Regions from separate parts of the Pseudomonas sp. TNT2022 ID642 genome, predicted to be linked through region 2. Evidence: riboswitches for the same ligand, from Rfam matches in the RefSeq annotation. Region 2 holds a riboswitch; each other region holds the start of a gene.
The links. A riboswitch is a leader RNA that binds a small molecule or an ion and turns the genes downstream of it on or off. The one in region 2 is predicted to bind cobalamin.
Positions count from the first base shown of each region.

Region 1: linked by a shared signal. The riboswitch ahead of M5G26_RS08520 (ABC transporter substrate-binding protein) and the one ahead of M5G26_RS13220 (TonB-dependent receptor plug domain-containing protein) in region 2 are both predicted to bind cobalamin.
Region 3: linked by a shared signal. The riboswitch ahead of cobO (cob(I)yrinic acid a,c-diamide adenosyltransferase) and the one ahead of M5G26_RS13220 (TonB-dependent receptor plug domain-containing protein) in region 2 are both predicted to bind cobalamin.
Region 4: linked by a shared signal. The riboswitch ahead of cobW (cobalamin biosynthesis protein CobW) and the one ahead of M5G26_RS13220 (TonB-dependent receptor plug domain-containing protein) in region 2 are both predicted to bind cobalamin.

Region 1 is NZ_JAMDGW010000007.1:591,492-595,673, reverse strand. It holds gene M5G26_RS08530 (ABC transporter ATP-binding protein) at 1-301, opposite strand, end outside; gene M5G26_RS08525 (FecCD family ABC transporter permease) at 298-1,302, opposite strand; gene M5G26_RS08520 (ABC transporter substrate-binding protein) at 1,311-2,324, opposite strand; cobalamin riboswitch at 2,469-2,662, opposite strand; gene M5G26_RS08515 (Ppx/GppA family phosphatase) at 2,705-3,640, opposite strand; gene M5G26_RS08510 (hypothetical protein) at 3,649-3,858, shown strand; gene phnX (phosphonoacetaldehyde hydrolase) at 3,978-4,182, opposite strand, start outside.
Region 2 is NZ_JAMDGW010000012.1:210,462-214,643, forward strand. It holds gene M5G26_RS13215 ((2Fe-2S) ferredoxin domain-containing protein) at 1-79, opposite strand, end outside; gene M5G26_RS13220 (TonB-dependent receptor plug domain-containing protein) at 79-2,016, opposite strand; cobalamin riboswitch at 2,109-2,314, opposite strand; gene M5G26_RS13225 (sigma-70 family RNA polymerase sigma factor) at 2,452-2,973, shown strand; gene M5G26_RS13230 (FecR domain-containing protein) at 2,970-3,923, shown strand; gene M5G26_RS13235 (TonB-dependent siderophore receptor) at 4,033-4,182, shown strand, end outside.
Region 3 is NZ_JAMDGW010000040.1:8,604-12,785, forward strand. It holds gene M5G26_RS28065 (PQQ-dependent sugar dehydrogenase) at 1-415, opposite strand, end outside; gene M5G26_RS28070 (hypothetical protein) at 482-1,066, opposite strand; cobalamin riboswitch at 1,230-1,459, shown strand; gene cobO (cob(I)yrinic acid a,c-diamide adenosyltransferase) at 1,541-2,152, shown strand; gene M5G26_RS28080 (cobyrinate a,c-diamide synthase) at 2,149-3,549, shown strand; gene bluB (5,6-dimethylbenzimidazole synthase) at 3,546-4,182, shown strand, end outside.
Region 4 is NZ_JAMDGW010000007.1:370,245-374,426, reverse strand. It holds gene M5G26_RS07565 (CbtA family protein) at 1-599, opposite strand, end outside; gene M5G26_RS07560 (CbtB domain-containing protein) at 611-808, opposite strand; cobalamin riboswitch at 932-1,153, opposite strand; cobalamin riboswitch at 1,873-2,084, shown strand; gene cobW (cobalamin biosynthesis protein CobW) at 2,184-3,257, shown strand; gene cobN (cobaltochelatase subunit CobN) at 3,261-4,182, shown strand, end outside.

The DNA.
Region 1 (4,182 bases), on a different contig from region 2:
GCGCCACCGCGTCGAACACGCGAATGCCGTCATCGGTGTCGGCCTGTTGTTCAACGACCGCGAGTTTTTGCGCAATGCTGCGCCGGGCCATTTTGCCCAAGCGCTGACCTTCAAGCAGCACCTCGCCAGCGCTGGGTTCGCGCAACCCGGCCAGCAGTTTCAGCAGGGTGGATTTCCCCGAACCGTTCGGCCCGACGATGCCCAGGGTTTCGCCGCGCCGAACTTCAAGGCTGACACCGTTGAGCAACTCGGCGCCGCGCACCTTGAACGTCAACCCGGAACAACTCAGAACACTGTTCATCGCGAAGACCTGCGGCCAACCAGAATCAAGGCAAACACCGGCGCCCCCACCAGCGCGGTAATCACCCCGACCGGAATCACCTGGCCCTTGATCAACGTGCGCGACAGCACATCAGCGGCAATCAGAAACACTGCGCCGCCCAACGCACTGGCCGGCAGCAGTCGTGCATGCCCGGTGCCAAGCAACAGACGCGCGGCGTGGGGAATCACCAGTCCGACAAAACCGATCGAACCGACAATCGACACCATCACCGCCGTCACCAGCGCCGCGCAGCCAATCAGCAGAATCTGCACGCGCCGCACCGGAATGCCGAGGGATGCCGCCGAATCCGCGCCAAAGGTAAACGCATCCAGCGCCCGCCGATGCCACAGGCACACGACCAGTCCCAGCACGGCAACCGGCACTGCCAGCCACACCGATGGCCAGCGCACGCCGCCAAGATTGCCCAGCAGCCAGAACATGATGCCGCGCGCCTGCTCGGAGCTGGCCGAGCGAGTGATCAGAAACGCTGTCAGCGCATTGAACAGCTGCGAGCCGGCGATCCCCGCAAGAATGATCTGCCCGGTACCGCTGGCCGAGCCGCTGACCCGCGCCAGCACAATCACCAGCACGAACGCCGTCACGGCGCCGGCAAAGGCACCGACCGACAGCGAGATCAACCCGGCACCGACGCCAAGCAGCGCGACCATCACGGCCCCGGTCGAGGCGCCGGCAGAAATCCCCAGCAGATACGGATCGGCCAACGGGTTGCGCAGCAGCGACTGCAAAATCACCCCGCACGTCGCCAGACCGGCACCGCACGCCGCCGCGACCAGTGCGCGGGTCAGGCGGTAGTTCCAGACGATGCCTTCGTCGATCGGGTCGAGCGCGTAACCGGCGTTCCACAACTTGTTCGCCAGCACTTGCACCACCACACCCGGTTCAATCGAGGTTTCACCAATGGCCACGCCAGCAACCACTGCAATCAACAGCGTCGCCAGGGCAAGCAGCGTACGGATCAGGCTGGCACTCATTGCGACAGATCATAGCCGCTGATGGCCGTGGCCAGTTGCTCGATGCCGTCGAACATGCGCAGGCTGGCCTGCATGGCCATGGCGTCGAGAATGATGATGCGGTTGTGTTTCACCGCGTCCATGTTGCGCGTCACCGGATCACTGCGCAGGAAGGCGAGTTTCTTTTCATAGTCGTCGGCAGGGAAGCGACGACGGTCCATGCGCGCGATCACAAGGAAAGTCGGGTTGGCCTTGGCGATGGTTTCCCAGCCGACCGTTGGCCACTCTTCATCGGACTGCACGACGTTGCGCACGCCGAGGGTGCTAAGCATGAAATCGGGAACGCCTTTGTGCCCGGCCACGAATGGCTCGATGTCCATTTGTGCGCTGGAGAACCAGACCAGCGCGCTGGCATCCTTCAGCTGTTTGCCTTGGGCTGTGGCAATCGATTTGGCGAGACTGGCCTTGAGTTCGTCGTTGAGCTGCTGGCCGCGCTCCTGCACATCGAAGATCTGCGCCAGTTGGCTCACGCTTTTGTAAATCGTGTCGATGCGGAACGGCGCCAGCCGCGTGCCATCGGCGCCGACGAGGTTGTCCTTGGCTTCGCAATCGGAAGGCAGCAGGTAGGTCGGAATCTTCAGCTCATGAAACTGTTCGCGAGTGCCCACCGCACCTTGCGGGCCGACCATCCATTCCAGCTCCACGGCGACCAGTTCCGGGCGCTTGCCGATCACCGATTCAAAGCTCGGCTCGTTGTCGGCCAGACGCTCGATCTTGTCATTCTGCGCCTTGTATATATCCAGCACGTTGTTGAACCACAGCGAAGTGCCGACGACTTTCTCGCCCAGGCCCATGGCGTAGAGCATTTCCGTGCCGGCCTGGCCGATGGTCACCGTGCGCGTTGGTGCGTGCTGGAAGGTCAGGGTGCTGCCGCAGTTGTCGATCGTCAGCGGATACGCAGTCGGGGCCGCCTGCGCCATGGCGCAAAGGCTCAGGCCGGTGATGAGGGTGGCAATGCGGGGCAGCAGCATGGGGCAGTCTCCAGGGGAACCGTACGGGAGCGGGAGAGTACGGATCGGAAACACACCATCGAACGCGGTCAGGGAAACTGCGCAAGGCCGGTCATCAAAAGAAGAAGTACACGGCACGATGTCCTTCCCGGACACCCCGCCGGTTAGTCAGTCACTGTGCCGGCAGGTCTCCTGACTGATGCGTCATCGCCTGGCTCCGGCCTTCCCGGGGTTCACCCAGTGGCAGTCTTGGAGCAGGCTCAGCACCTACAGTTGCGGGGGCAGTTCCGGTCAATGCTGTGCAAGCACCCCGAATTCCCTATTAGTCCCGTTCGGGAACCAGCGGCGGCATGGTAGTCGATCAAGCCGCTGAAGGGGAGACGAATCTGTCGTGGCGAGGATTAGTGCTGGCTCATCAAACCGTGCAAGACGCCTAAACGCAGGCCCGGTTCGGAGGGCAGCATTTGCGCAATGCCGAACACTTTGAACGCCGCCAGCATCAACACCAGCCCACCAGGCAGAATGCTCTGGCGATGGGGTTGCAGGCCGGCGAGCTTGAGCTGTTGCACGTTGTTCACTTTCAGCAGAAGTAACGACAGGCGCAGCAGGCCGCCGTAGGTGATGCCGTCCTGGCCGAAGTCATTCAGGCGATTGGCCTTGAGCACTTTGGCCAGCATGCGTGCGGTGCCGGAGGAGCCAATGGTTTGCTGCCAGCCCTGCGCACGATAGCGCCGGGCAACTTTTTCAAACTGCAGGATGGCGAAGCGTTCGGCCGCCTGTAGCGCGCCGGCAGACACATCGCCGCCGCGAAAGAACCGCGTGCTCAAGGTGCCGCTGCCGATGGCGATGCTTTCAGTGAGCAACGGTTGTGAACCCTGGCCGAGGATCAGTTCGGTCGAACCTCCGCCGATGTCGACCACCAGGCGCAGGTCGTCTACGCTGGGCAAGGCATGGGTCACGCCGGCGTAGACCAGTCGCGCCTCTTCATGGCCGCAGATGACATCAATGGGAAAGCCCAGATGCCGTTCAGCACTGGCCAGAAACAGCTGCGCATTATCAGCCTCGCGCACTGCGCTGGTTGCCACCGCGCGTACCCGGCCGGCCTCGAAACCGCGCAGCTTCTTGCCGAATCGCGCCAACGCCTGCCAGCCGCGATCCAGTGCCAACGCATCCAGTGCGCCGCCGTCAAAGCCTTCGGCCAGCCGCACCGGTTCGCGCAAGGTTTTCACTTCCTGAATCTGCAAGCCCTTTCGACTGCGCACCGACTGGCCGATCATCAGGCGAAAGGCATTCGAACCCAGGTCGATGGCGGCAAACAGCGAGGCGTCGTCTTTCATGGGAATCCTTGCAGAGCATCCGTCGCGAGGCTCAAGACGGTTTGCGAGGATTCTGCCGTGATCTTGATGACATCCTGATGACGGGGCAGGGTCGGTTGAATGAATTTGCGGCTGTCATGACAATGTCATTATCCGGCGTCTATGCTGAGGCCAATACATCGCGTGTTCTTAAAGTTTTTGCTGCCAGTTTTGGCAGCTTTTTTTTGCCTGCGATTTGAGCGAGGCCACTGATCGTTCCCACGCTCCTGCGTGGGAATGCAGCCCGTGACGCTCTGCGTCACTGGACGCGGAGCGTCCCTAGAGGCATTCCCACGCAGAGCGTGGGAACGATCAGGTTTCAGCAGGACTGCGGGGTTTCGCCCCGGGACAAGCGCGCATTGATGTCGTCGATCACTTCGGGCAGCTCGGCGATGGTGTCGATCAGGTAATGCGGACGTGAAGGCGCGAACATCTTGCCGATCCGCGAACGTTCTTCCGCCAGTCGATCCAACGGCAACGCCTTGTATTGCTCATAGCTCAGGCCCAGTGCGTTGCCGGAACAG
Region 2 (4,182 bases):
ACACATGGTGCGCATGCTCGGGTACATGCGACCAGTCCAGGTGCGTGTCGACGCCGTCGATGGTTGTGATGTCATTCATCAGAAGCGGTACGTGTAGCGCACTTCGGAGGTGAACGGCCGGCCGAGGTTGTCGACGTTGCTCGAGCGGCTGGTGACGTAATCGCGGTCGAAGAGGTTTTCCACCAGCAGGCTCACGCGGTGTTGGTGGGCATTGTCGAGGTAGCGATAAGCGTCGGCATCGACCACCGAATAATGGCCGTATTCCACCTGTTTCGAACTGGTGATGTCGCGGATGTAGCGGATCGCGCCGCCGGCACCCCACAGGCGATTTTCCGCTTCATAACCCACGCGCGAACGGGCGAAAAAGCTCGGAATGTCGTTGATGGTCGCCCCCGTGCGCGATTCGGTGAGATTACGCGTCATGTCCGCTTGCAGGCTCCACTGATCGTTGAGCGCCAGTTTGGCGTCGGCCTCGAAACCGCGCATCTGGATCGTGCCTTCACCGTTGACCCACTGGATACCATCGAGGGTGATCAGGTCGTCGATCTTGCGTTTGAACAGGGTCACGCTGGCGCTGAATTCACGGTCGAGCAAGAAGCCTTTGTAGTCGACACCGAGTTCAGCGTTGCGGCTTTTTTCCGGTTTCAGGTTGCGATTGCCGATCTCGTCGCCCGGTTCATTGACGAACAATTGCTCGGCGTTCGGCAGTTTGTAGGCGCTGCCGTATTGTCCGCGCACCGACCAGTTGTCGTTGAGGTCATACAGCGAAGTGAGCATGCCGACCGTGGCACCGTCGCCGCCGCTCATGGCTTCGTGGCGCACACCGATGCTCGGATGCCAGTCGGGCAGGGCGTCGATCTGCGGGCGCAATTGCGTATAGATCGCGTGGGCTTCGGCCTTGTCGTTATCGATGATCAGTACATCGTCCTGGCCCTTGAACCATTGGTTGTCGCTGCCGAACACCAGCACATGGCCGCCGGGCAACTCGGCCTTGCCTTCGGCCTGCACACCCCAGTCGGTGAAGCCCCAATAGTCGTTGTGGTTGATGACTTTGGTGCCGCCACCGGCGACATTGTTGATCCGCGTGTAGCGCGTGTCCCAGTCGTTGAGATGACCTTTGATGAAGTAGCTCAGTCGCTCGTTGATGTTCTGTTCGAACGTCGCTGTGGCGATCTGCTGCACGCGATCGTTGGTGGTCTTGTGATTGTCGACCGGGCGGGCGAAGTCGAGATTGGCGTCGGCATATTGGTAGAACAGTTCCAGCCTTGAATCATCGCCCAACGACTGAATCGCCTTGCCGCCGAAGGTGGTGACTTCGTAGGCGCGGTTCTTCTCGCTGACGTTTTTCATGTCGCGATTGCGGTACGGCTGATAGCCGTCGGAGACGTTATGGCTGACGTACGCCAGCAAACCAAGATCGCCGAAACCGTTAGTGAAGATATTCTCGACGCGGGCATCCTCGGTAGTGCCGCCAAAGCTGTCGACGCCCAGATTCACCTCGCCGGAGGCTTTGCGCGATTGCGGGCTGCGGGTGACGATGTTGATCACGCCAGACACGGCCTGGGTGCCGAACAACAGGCTCTGGCCACCCTTGAGCACTTCGATGCGTTCGATGGCGTTGGCCGGCAGGGTGTCCAGATAGAGGCCGCCGTACAGGCGATTGTTCAGGCGCACGCCGTCGAGCAGGATCAGCGTGTCGTCGTTGCGCCCGCCGAGCAGCGAATAAGTGCCGTAATCGAACGGGCCGTTTTTCGGCGCCACATACAGGCCGGGGATGAACATCTGCATCACGCGGCTGACATCGGCGCTGGGGCCAGCACGTTCGATCTGTTCGCGGCTGACGATCTCGACCTTGCTGCCGAACTTCGCCATGTCGGCGACGGTGGTGGATTCCACTGACGGTGCAGAAACGATTTGCTGATGGAGTTCCAGCGGTGCGTCGTCGGCCAGCAGCAGCGGGCTGAACAGGCAGCCAAGGAACAGGGTTGGAGCAGAAGTGTTGAAAGGTCGAATCATTGTCTTCTCGAAAAGGATCTTCGCAGAAGAGCATGCAGGAGAAGGCATCGCGCACAGCCAATACCGGCCCATGCCCGCCCACCGCAGGATTTTGCCAAACGAAATTCCAGGCCGGTCTCCGGGCTCGCGCGTATCGAGGCTTTCACCTTCCCATGGCCCAGTGGCCACAGTGGTCTGTCGAAAGCATCACGCGCATACCGTTGCGGGGGCAGCACCGGACTTGTTCGAAAAGAACGTACCGGTTTCCCGTTTCACCCCATGCACGGCGGCATGGGACACCTGAAACTGGGCGGCATCTGAACATTCGACAGACCGTTCGTCAACTTTTCGGGATCCGGGTTATGGGGATGAAAATGGCCCGTGTTGCCTATTGCCAAGCACCCGTCGCGCGCCAGACAATAAGAGTCATTATCACTCGCGAATTATTCCAGCCTCATGTCCGCCGACGATTTATCCCTGCGCAGCGCCGTCAATGACCTGTATTGCGACCATCACGGGTGGTTGAAAGGCTGGTTACGCAAGCGTCTGAGCAATTCTTTCGATGCGGCCGATCTGGCGCAGGACACCTTTGTCCGGGTCATCAAGGCCCGCAGCGCTCTGGATATTCGCGAGCCGCGTCCTTACCTCTCGATGATCGCCAAAGGTTTGCTCGTCGATCTGTTCCGCCGTCGTTCGCTGGAGCAATCCTGGCTGGAAGCGTTGGCGGCCATGCCACAGGAGCAACAGCCTTCGCTGGAAGAGCAGGCGATCCTGTTACAGGCGCTGGTGGAAATCGACCGTCTTCTGCAAGGGCTGGGGCCGAAGGTCAAGCAGACGTTTATCCTGTCGCAATTCGATGGTCTGACCTACCCGCAAATTGCCGAGCGCTTGAACATCAGCGTGCGCAGCGTCAACAACTACATGGCCAAAGCCATGGAGCATTGCTGTCTGATGCAGATTCAGATGCAACTGGCATGAGCCTGTCGCCCGCCGAACTACAAGCGATCAGCGCCGCCGCGCGCTGGTACGCACGTCTGCATTCCGGCATCGCCACCGAGGCTGATCGCGAAGCCTGGAACGACTGGTTGCGCGCTGACCCTGCCCATCACCAAGCCTGGCAACATATGGCGGCCGTTGGCGAACAAATGGCCAGCGTGCCAGGCACCTTGGCGGCACCGGCGTTGCGCGGGGTCGAACGATCCCGGCGGCAGGTATTGCGCAGCGTAGTGTTGCTGGCCTCGGCCGGTTCGCTGGGCTGGCTGGGCTGGCGCAGTGAGCCGTCGCAAAACCTGCTGGCCGATTTCCGTACCGGCGTGGGCGAGCGACGCGAGTTTCGTCTGGCCGATGGCAGTTCCCTGCTGCTCAACACCGACACCTCAGTCAATCTGCGCTTCGACGGTCGCCAGCGCACCCTGGAATTACTGTGGGGCGAGATTCTGGTGAGCACCGCGGTTGATCCGTTGCAGCGTCCGTTCAAAGTACTGACCCGGCATGGACAAGTGCTGGCGTTGGGCACGCGGTTTATCGTCCGCTCACAGGACGGTGGTGGCGAGGTGTCGGTGATCGAGAAGGCTGTCGAAGTCAGCTCGGCGGGCGGTGGCTCGACCGTGCGTTTAGAGGCTGGACAATCACTGGATTTCAATAGCCGCTCGGTCAGCGCGATTCGCCGCAACGATGCGTCGGTCGGTGCCTGGCAGCAAGGCAGCATCATCGCGCTCAACCGTCCTCTGGCCGAGCTGCTGGCGGATATTTCGCGTTACCGCCACGGCGTGCTGCGGTGCGATGCGCGGATCGCCCAACTGAAGGTTTCCGGCGCATTTCCGATCGACAACACCGACCTCGCACTGGCGGCGCTGGAGAGTGGATTGTCCTTGCGCATCACGCGCTACAGCCGTTATTGGGTCAATGTGTCGCCGCCTGCCCAGTGATGGGCACCGTGAACCGGAAATATTTTTTACAGCGTTTGCACTTTTCACGCACACCGTTCGGCTCATCCCTCAATGAGTTTTTATTCAGCGTTTCTGGGGGAGGGTAAGCATGTCTCGGGTGTACAAGTCTGGTCGTCTGGCGACCGCAGTGAAGGTCGGACTACTGGCGGCAACGACGGCCGGGGTCTGGTCGACAACGACATTGGCCGCGCCAGTGTCGGCGCAACAGAGTTCGGTTAAATCCTTCGACATTGCTGCC
Region 3 (4,182 bases), on a different contig from region 2:
CGTGGTCGGCGTCACGCAGCAAGGTGATGCGATTCGGGCTCGGCACGCCGGCGCCGGCCTTACCCATGACTTTCTTCATGACCCAGCCGCGAATGCCGCTGCTGTCATCAGGTTTGGGCGGGGCATTGGTTTCTGCCACCAGCACGTCGCCGTTGGGCAGTACGTAAAGCCAGCGCGGATGGTCGAGGCCTTCGGCGAATGCAGCGACTTGCGTGCCAGTCGCTGCCGTCGGTTTAGCGCCCTCCGGCCAGCCGATTGCCGGGGCGATATTCACCGTCGGGATCAGGGTCTTGTTCGGTTCGGGCAGCTTCGGCGACGAGCCGGTGCCGTCGGAGACTTGCAGGCTGGAGGTTTCACCGCAGGCGGCGAGTCCTCCGGCGAAGGCGATGACAAAAACGAGCTGGGGCTTGCGCATTGCTGATCTTCCCTATGAATGCATTCCTAATCATAGAGGAGGGCGCAAGCCCGATGGTTCAACTGCTCAGCCGCGGGCCTCTTTGAACAGCACGGCGATGCCCGGGTGATAGTTGCCCGCTTCGCTGCGCAACTTGCGGTAGGCGTAAGGGAAATACCAGGCGACCGCGCAGGTGTGTTCCTTTTGCAGATCGTCGACCATGTCCTGCAGCTCTTCGGGGCTGGCGCTGTGCTGGGCTTTTTGCGGCGCGACAAACAGGCAGCCGAGCTTGAGGTCGCTGGCATAACTGATGCGTTTGGCGTCGTTGGTGATGTCCAGCAGGGCTTGGGTCAGATTGAGGTTGGTAACCTTTGGCCAGCGCTGGGTGGCCTGGATAAAGGCGCGGTCTTCGGCGCCGGCGAGAAACAGATCGGCGCGGGCATTGCGCTCGCCTTCTTCGTTCTGTTTGCGCGTGGCAGTGTCGTTCAAAGTGACCAGCTCAGCCATCCAGGCGGCTGCCGAGAGCAATCCGAGATTGGCTTTCTCGTCATGCCAGTAAGGGGTGTCGCTGTCGCCGCGCACGGCGTTGTAGCGGTCGATACAGTCAAACCAGCGTTCAAGCACCGGGCGCAGAAATTCCAGGCGCGGGTTGCTGATGATCATGCCTTGCATCGTCATCATCCTTTATTGTTGTAGTGGGCTTTTCGGGAAAAGCATGGCTCTTTGATATCATTTGTATCAGTGTGGCACAAGATTGGCGTCAGATAATTGATCGGCGGCAGTTATTCGCCCGATGGCCGCCTCTTTAATTGACGCTCCCCCCCCAACCCTCTAACCTTCGCGGCTTGTTTCAGGTGCTCTGTGACCTGCGTCGACAGAGTGAAACAGGGAAGCCGGTGAGGGTTGTCTTCGCACGAAGAACCACCACGATCCCGGCGCTGCCCCCGCAACGGTAAATGAGTGAAAACTGCGCCTTGAGCCACTGCCTCGACAGAAGCGGGAAGGCGCGCAGTCAGGCCAACGCCGCTCATGAGCCCGGAGACCGGCCTGATCCATCCAGCGGCATCACGGTGGGCGATGCCAGGCTTTTTGCCGTCTATTCTTGTGCCTGCCCGCCGTTATCCAGCCTCAACGGAGAGCTCCCCCATGACTGATTCCCCCGAGCGCGACGAACGCCATCTGGCCCGTATGCAGCGCAAAAAAGCCGTGATCGACGAACGCATCGCCAACTCGCCTGACGAGTGCGGCCTGGTACTGGTGTTGACCGGTAACGGCAAAGGCAAAAGCAGCTCGGCCTTCGGCATGCTTGCGCGCGCCATGGGCCACGGCATGCAGTGCGGCGTCGTGCAGTTCATCAAGGGGCGCAACAGCACCGGCGAAGAATTGTTTTTCCGCCGCTTCCCTGAGCAAGTGCGCTTTCATGTGATGGGCGAGGGCTTCACCTGGGAAACCCAGGATCGTCAGCGCGACATCGCCGCTGCCGAAGCCGCGTGGGCTGTGTCCCGCGAACTGCTGCGCGATCCGTCGATCGGTCTGGTGGTGCTCGACGAACTCAACATCGCTCTCAAACATGGTTACCTCGATCTCGATCAGGTGCTCAGCGATTTGCAGGCGCGTCCGCCGATGCAGCATGTGATCGTCACCGGTCGCGCGGCCAAGCCGGAAATGATCGAAATGGGCGACACCGTGACTGAAATGGGCATGCTCAAACACGCCTTCCAGGCTGGCATCAAAGCGCAGAAAGGCGTCGAACTTTGAATCAACCACGTCACTGCCCGGCGGTGCTCATCGCCGCGCCGGCCTCCGGTCAGGGCAAGACCACCGTCACCGCCGCACTGGCCCGTTTGCATCGCAATCAGGGGCGCAAAGTGCGCGTGTTCAAATGCGGCCCGGACTTTCTTGATCCGATGATTCTCGAGCGCGCCAGCGGTGCGCCGGTGTATCAACTGGACATGTGGATGGTCGGCGAGCAGGAAAGTCGTCGCCTGTTGTGGGAAGCCGCTGCCGAGGCGGATCTGATTCTGATCGAAGGTGTGATGGGCCTGTTTGATGGCACGCCTTCCAGCGCCGATCTGGCGCGGCATTTTGGTGTGCCGGTGCTCGGCGTGATCGACGGCACGGCCATGGCGCAAACCTTTGGTGCGCTGGCGCTGGGCTTGGCGAAGTATCAGCCGGATCTGCCGTTTGCCGGCGTGCTGGCCAATCGTGTCGGCACCTTGCGCCATGCGCAATTGCTCGAAGGCAGCCTCACCGAAGGCCTGCGCTGGTATGGCGCATTGTCCCGTGAGACGGGCATTGAGTTGCCAAGTCGTCATCTCGGCCTGGTTCAGGCCAGCGAACTGAATGATCTGGATGTGCGTCTCGACGCCGCCGCCGATGCATTGGCCAGCAGTTGCGAGGTAGCGCTGCCACCGGCCGTGGAATTCGCCGCGCCTGATGTGATCGCCGTCGAACCGTTGCTGAAAAACGTGCGAATTGCCGTCGCCCGCGATGAAGCGTTTGCCTTCACCTATGGCGCGAGTCTCGATCTGTTGCGGGCGATGGGCGCCGAGCTGAGTTTCTTCTCGCCGATCCGCGATACGCAATTGCCTGACGCTGACAGTCTGTATCTGCCCGGTGGTTATCCGGAATTGCACCACGTTGCGTTGTCGCAAAACACCGCGATGCTGGAGGCGATTCGTGCGCATCACGCGACGGGCAAACCGTTGCTCGCTGAATGTGGCGGCATGTTGTATCTGCTCGACTCTTTGACGGATGTTGAAGGCACTCGCGCCGAACTGGTCGGCCTGCTTAAGGGCGATGCAGTAATGCAAAAGCGTCTGGCGGCGTTGGCATTGCAAGCGGTGGATCTGCCGGAAGGTTCGTTGCGTGGCCACACTTATCACCACTCCCTGACGACGACTGAGTTGACGCCGATTGCCCGTGGCTTGAGCCCGAACGGTGGGCGTGGGGCGGAGGCGGTTTATCGCGATGGGCGGATGACGGCTTCTTATGTGCACTTCTATTTCCCGTCGAATCCTGCGGCTGTCGCAGCATTGTTTGCGCCTGGCCTCCAGGCCGCCATCGCTGGCAAGCCAGCTCCCACAGTGGACGGTGAGCTTCCTGAAGAAATGCAATCCCCTGTGGGAGCTGGCTTGCCAGCGATGGGGCCATGACCGACAACTCATTTACCGAAGCCGAACGCCAAGCGGTCTACAAAGCCATTGCCGAACGCCGCGACATGCGTCACTTCACCGGCGGCACCGTTGAACCAGAACTGCTGCGCCGACTACTGGAAGCCGCCCACCAGGCCCCAAGCGTCGGCCTGATGCAGCCCTGGCGCTTCATCCGCATCAGCGACCGTACCCTGCGCGGCGAGATCCAGAATCTTGTGGAAGAGGAACGCATCCGCACCGCTGAAGCCCTCGGCGAGCGCAGTGACGAGTTCATGAAACTCAAAGTCGAAGGCATCCATGACTGCGCCGAGGTGTTGGTTGCCGCATTGATGGACGATCGCGAAAAACACATCTTCGGTCGCCGCACGCTGCCGGAAATGGACATGGCTTCGCTGTCCTGCGCGATCCAGAATCTGTGGCTGGCCGCGCGCGCCGAAGGCTTGGGCATGGGCTGGGTTTCGCTGTTCGAGCCGCAGGCACTGGCGGATTTGTTGAAATTGCCCGAAGGCGCCAAGCCGCTGGCCGTTTTGTGTCTGGGCCCGGTCAAGGAATTCTATCCGGCGCCGATGCTGGTACTCGAAGGGTGGGCGCAGGCGCGGCCGCTCAATGAGTTGCTGTATGAAAATTATTGGG
Region 4 (4,182 bases), on a different contig from region 2:
AACTGGGCTTCCAATGCCTCGGGAGCGAGCATCGAATGCACTTGCGGCTGTGGTGCGCCGATCACGTGCGGCACCGCGAGAATGGCGACACCAAGGATCTTCATCAGCCAGTGACGGCTGAACGCGATCAGCGACAGGCCGACAGCGGTCGAAGCGGCAGTGCCGATCCACCAGATTTGTCGCGAGGCCAGATCAGCGGCGGCAGTGCCCGGCAATTCAGGTGGCAGGCCCATCGTCGGTGCCAGGACGAATGTCGCGTAACCGGCCAGACCCCAGAGCAGGCCTTGCGAGGTTTTGGTCGGCGCACGCAGGGTGTAAAGACCCGCGAGCATCAGAGCAAAACCGACAGCCACCACCAGATTGCCACCCGTGGTCGAGACTACGCGCTGCCAGCCGTCTTCCGGCTCCCAGGCTTCGGCATCGTGGGTGTGCGCAGCGGTGCCGGCGGCGTGTTCGTGAACTTCTGCAACCGGTTCGGCTTTCTCGAAGGTCTCTGCCTGAAGAATCAGCGGGGATACCCAGAAGCTTTGCAGCAGGGTGAGGAGCAGGGCGGCCAGCAGGCCGGTGAAACCTGCGGTTTGCGCAATACGCTTGATCATGTCGGCAGGTCTCAGTGGCACGGGAACGCGGCGCTGTGGCGGGTATCGTGGGCGGCGTTGTGCACCGCTTCGATGTGTGAGAAACCGGCGAAGTAGACCAGGCTGGCACCGAGGATCGACGCAAAGATCGCGGCGGTCAGGCGTTGGCTCAGGGTGGTGGTGCTGGAAATTTTGTCCGTGTTGCTGCCGGTGCTGCTGATGATCGACATGGCGCTTCCCTCTGGAGTGTCAGCGGGTGATTTGAGCGCATGAAAACCCCTGCGGGTCGGGCTCGCAGAGGTTCGAACAGCGCCCGCCCACCGCGGGTTTGTTATGTTCAGCGACGCAAAAATGCGGGCTGTGTGTTGCGGGCCGGTCTCCGGGCTCACGAGGGGTTGGCGTCAGGCCGACCTGCAAGCGTCACCTTCCCATGCCTTGCTGACACAGTGGTTTTGACGCTTCGCTCGCTTACCGTTGCGGGGGCAGCACCGGACTGACATGGCTTTGAGTAAAGCACATGATTCACCGGTTTCCCGTTTCACCCTGTGAAGGGCACCCGTAACAAGGTGTGTAGGAGAGCATGGGGGTGGGGTTTTGGTCAATTTTTTGGGGTGGATCCGTTGCTGCGGGTGTTGCTGATTAGGGTTCCGCCCTTACGGCGGGTCACTTTTGGCAAACGCCCCAAAAGTAACCAAAAGGGCTTGCTCCTACGTGCGGCCCGCTCGCTGGGGCTCGGGGTTCCTTCGCTACGCTCGGCCTATTGAGTGGTGAAGAGCGGGGCGTGGTCGGCTTTGGATTTGTGGTGGATTTTCCCTCACCCCAGCCCTCTCCCGGAGGGAGAGGGAGCCGATTTGTGGGCTTTTCAAAATCTGAGTTCAACGCGGTATCGCACGTCGGCGTCCCTCGCCCAAACAACTCGATCAGTCCCCTCTCCCTCCGGGAGAGGGCTAGGGTGAGGGGCTCTTGATCTGGCTTTTGATCTGGCTTTTTTGCCCCTTCGGCAGGCCGAGCGAAGGTGTTCATCCGGGGGTTAGGCGCGCAGCGCCGTGCGGCGAAGCCGCACACATCGAGAGGAGGTGCAGCGAAGCAAACCGTAGGCGATGCCCCCGGATGGACACCGTAGCGAGGGAACACTGAGCCTCAGCGAAGTGCCGTACGCCGGGGCAAAGCCTTTTGGGTTACCTTTTCGGCGTTTGGAAAAGGTGACTCGCTGTAAGAGCGAAACCGCCAGCGGCCCCAGCCGCAGCAACGGATATACCCCCAATCCAAACATTGACCCATAACCACACCATGCGTAGCCTTGCGCTTTCGAGGTTCTTCGGCCCACGCCGAAGCTAAGAAGGGAACGCGGTCAATGCCGCGGCTGCCCCCGCAACTGTGAACGGTGATGTTCGCTGCCACGCCACTGCCAGCTCAACTGATGAGCCAGCGGGAAGGCGCAGCAAACGCCAGGCCCAGCGCCTGAACGCCGTCAGCCAGGAGACCTGCCTCGTCACAGATTCTCACTACAACCGGGCGGGGTGATCCGGTGGCGAACGCTTCCGGCGCGCACGCGCGTTGCCGGTTCTCGTCCCGTATGCCCGCCGCTTGCCAAAGGGCATACCGATGAAAACACTGGCCAAACTCCCCGTCACCATCGTCACCGGCTTCCTCGGCTCGGGCAAGACCACGCTGCTGCGGCACATGCTCGACAACGCACAGGGCCGGCGCATTGCGGTGATCGTCAACGAGTTTGGCGAGCTGGGCATCGACGGTGAAATCCTCAAGCAATGCACCATCGGTTGCACCGAAGAAGAAGCCACGGGCCGCGTTTACGAACTGGCCAACGGCTGCCTGTGCTGCACCGTTCAGGAAGAGTTCTTCCCGGTGATGCGCGAACTGGTTGCGCGTCGCGGCGACCTCGACCACATCCTCATCGAAACCTCGGGCCTGGCCCTGCCAAAACCGCTGGTGCAAGCCTTCCAGTGGCCGGAAATCCGCAGCGCCTGCACCGTTGATGCGGTGATCACCGTGGTCGACAGCCCGGCGGTGGCCGCTGGCACTTTCGCTGCGTTCCCGGATCAGGTCGACGCCCAGCGCAAACTCGACCCGAACCTCGATCACGAATCGCCGCTGCACGAACTGTTCGCCGACCAACTGGCCAGCGCCGATCTCGTCATCCTGAACAAAGCCGACCAAACCAGCCCGGAAGATCTCGCTCGCGTGCGCGCTGAAGTCGCCGAAGAGCTGCCACCGGCGGTGAAAATCATCGAAGCCAGCAACGGCCGTCTGCCACTGGACGTGTTGATCGGCCTCGGCGCCGGTTCCGAAGAACACATCGACAGCCGCCACAGCCATCACGATCACCACCATGGTGAAGGCGATGACGATCACGATGACCACGATCACGACGCCTTCGATTCGATCTCCATCGAACTGCCGCAAGCTGACGAAAGCCTGCTGCTCGACGCCCTGACGCAATTGGTGGTCAAGCACGGCATCCTCCGTGTCAAAGGTTTCGCGGCGATCCCGAACAAGCCGATGCGCCTGTTGATCCAGGGCGTGGGCACGCGTTTCGACAAACATTTCGACCGTCAGTGGGGCGCCGATGAAGCGCGCGTGACACGTCTGGTGCTGATCGGCCAGGAACTCGACGCCGCCCAACTCGAAGCGCAACTGCGCGCCGCGCTCAGCGTTTAAGCCATGCACCTGCTCAGGACCCAGCCCGGCGGTTTCGTCTCGGATGACAACATTGCCGACCTTGGCCAAACTCCCGCCGAGCTGGTAATCCTGTGCAGCGGCGACTCCAGCCTGGCGCTGCTCGCCGAAGCCGCGCAGCAATTGCCCGAGGATTACCCGAGCCTGCGTCTGGCCAATCCCATGCAGGTACAGAATCATGCCTCGGTCGATCTGTACGTCGATGAAGTGCTGCGCCATGCCAAGGTCATTTTGATTTCGCTGCACGGTGGCATCGCCTATTGGCGTTATGGCGTCGAGCGTCTGGTCGAGCTGTCCGAGCGTGGTGTACAGGTGATTCTGGTGCCGGGCGATGACCGTCCCGATCCGGAGCTCAGCGACTTGAGCACCGTCAACGCGGTGGATCGTGATCGACTCTGGCAGTTCCTGCGTCAGGGCGGTCTGGGCAATGCGCTGGATTTTTTCCGTTGTCTGGCCAACCGTTGGCTCGCCCGCGATTACGCCTGGGAAGAACCGCAGACCCTGCCGCGCACGGCGATCTACCACCCGAACAAAACCAGCGCCGCACTGAGTGACTGGCAAGCCGAATGGCGGCCGGAAAACCCGGTGGCGGCGGTGCTGTTTTACCGCTCGCATCTGCAAGCGGCGAACACCGCTTTCATTGATGTTTTCTGCCAGCGTTTGCAGGCGGCCGGGCTTAATCCACTGCCGATCGCCGTGGCCAGTCTGAAAGAACCCGGCTGCCTGGCGGTGGTCGAGGATTGGCTGGACGAAGTCGAGGCGGGGGTGATTCTCAACACCACTGGTTTCGCCCAGTCCAGCCCTGAAGCGCCGCACTTGCGACCGTTTCGCCGCAATATCCCGGTGATTCAGGCGATCTGCGCGCAGGACAACGAACCCGGCTGGCGCGCCAGCGAGCAGGGCCTCG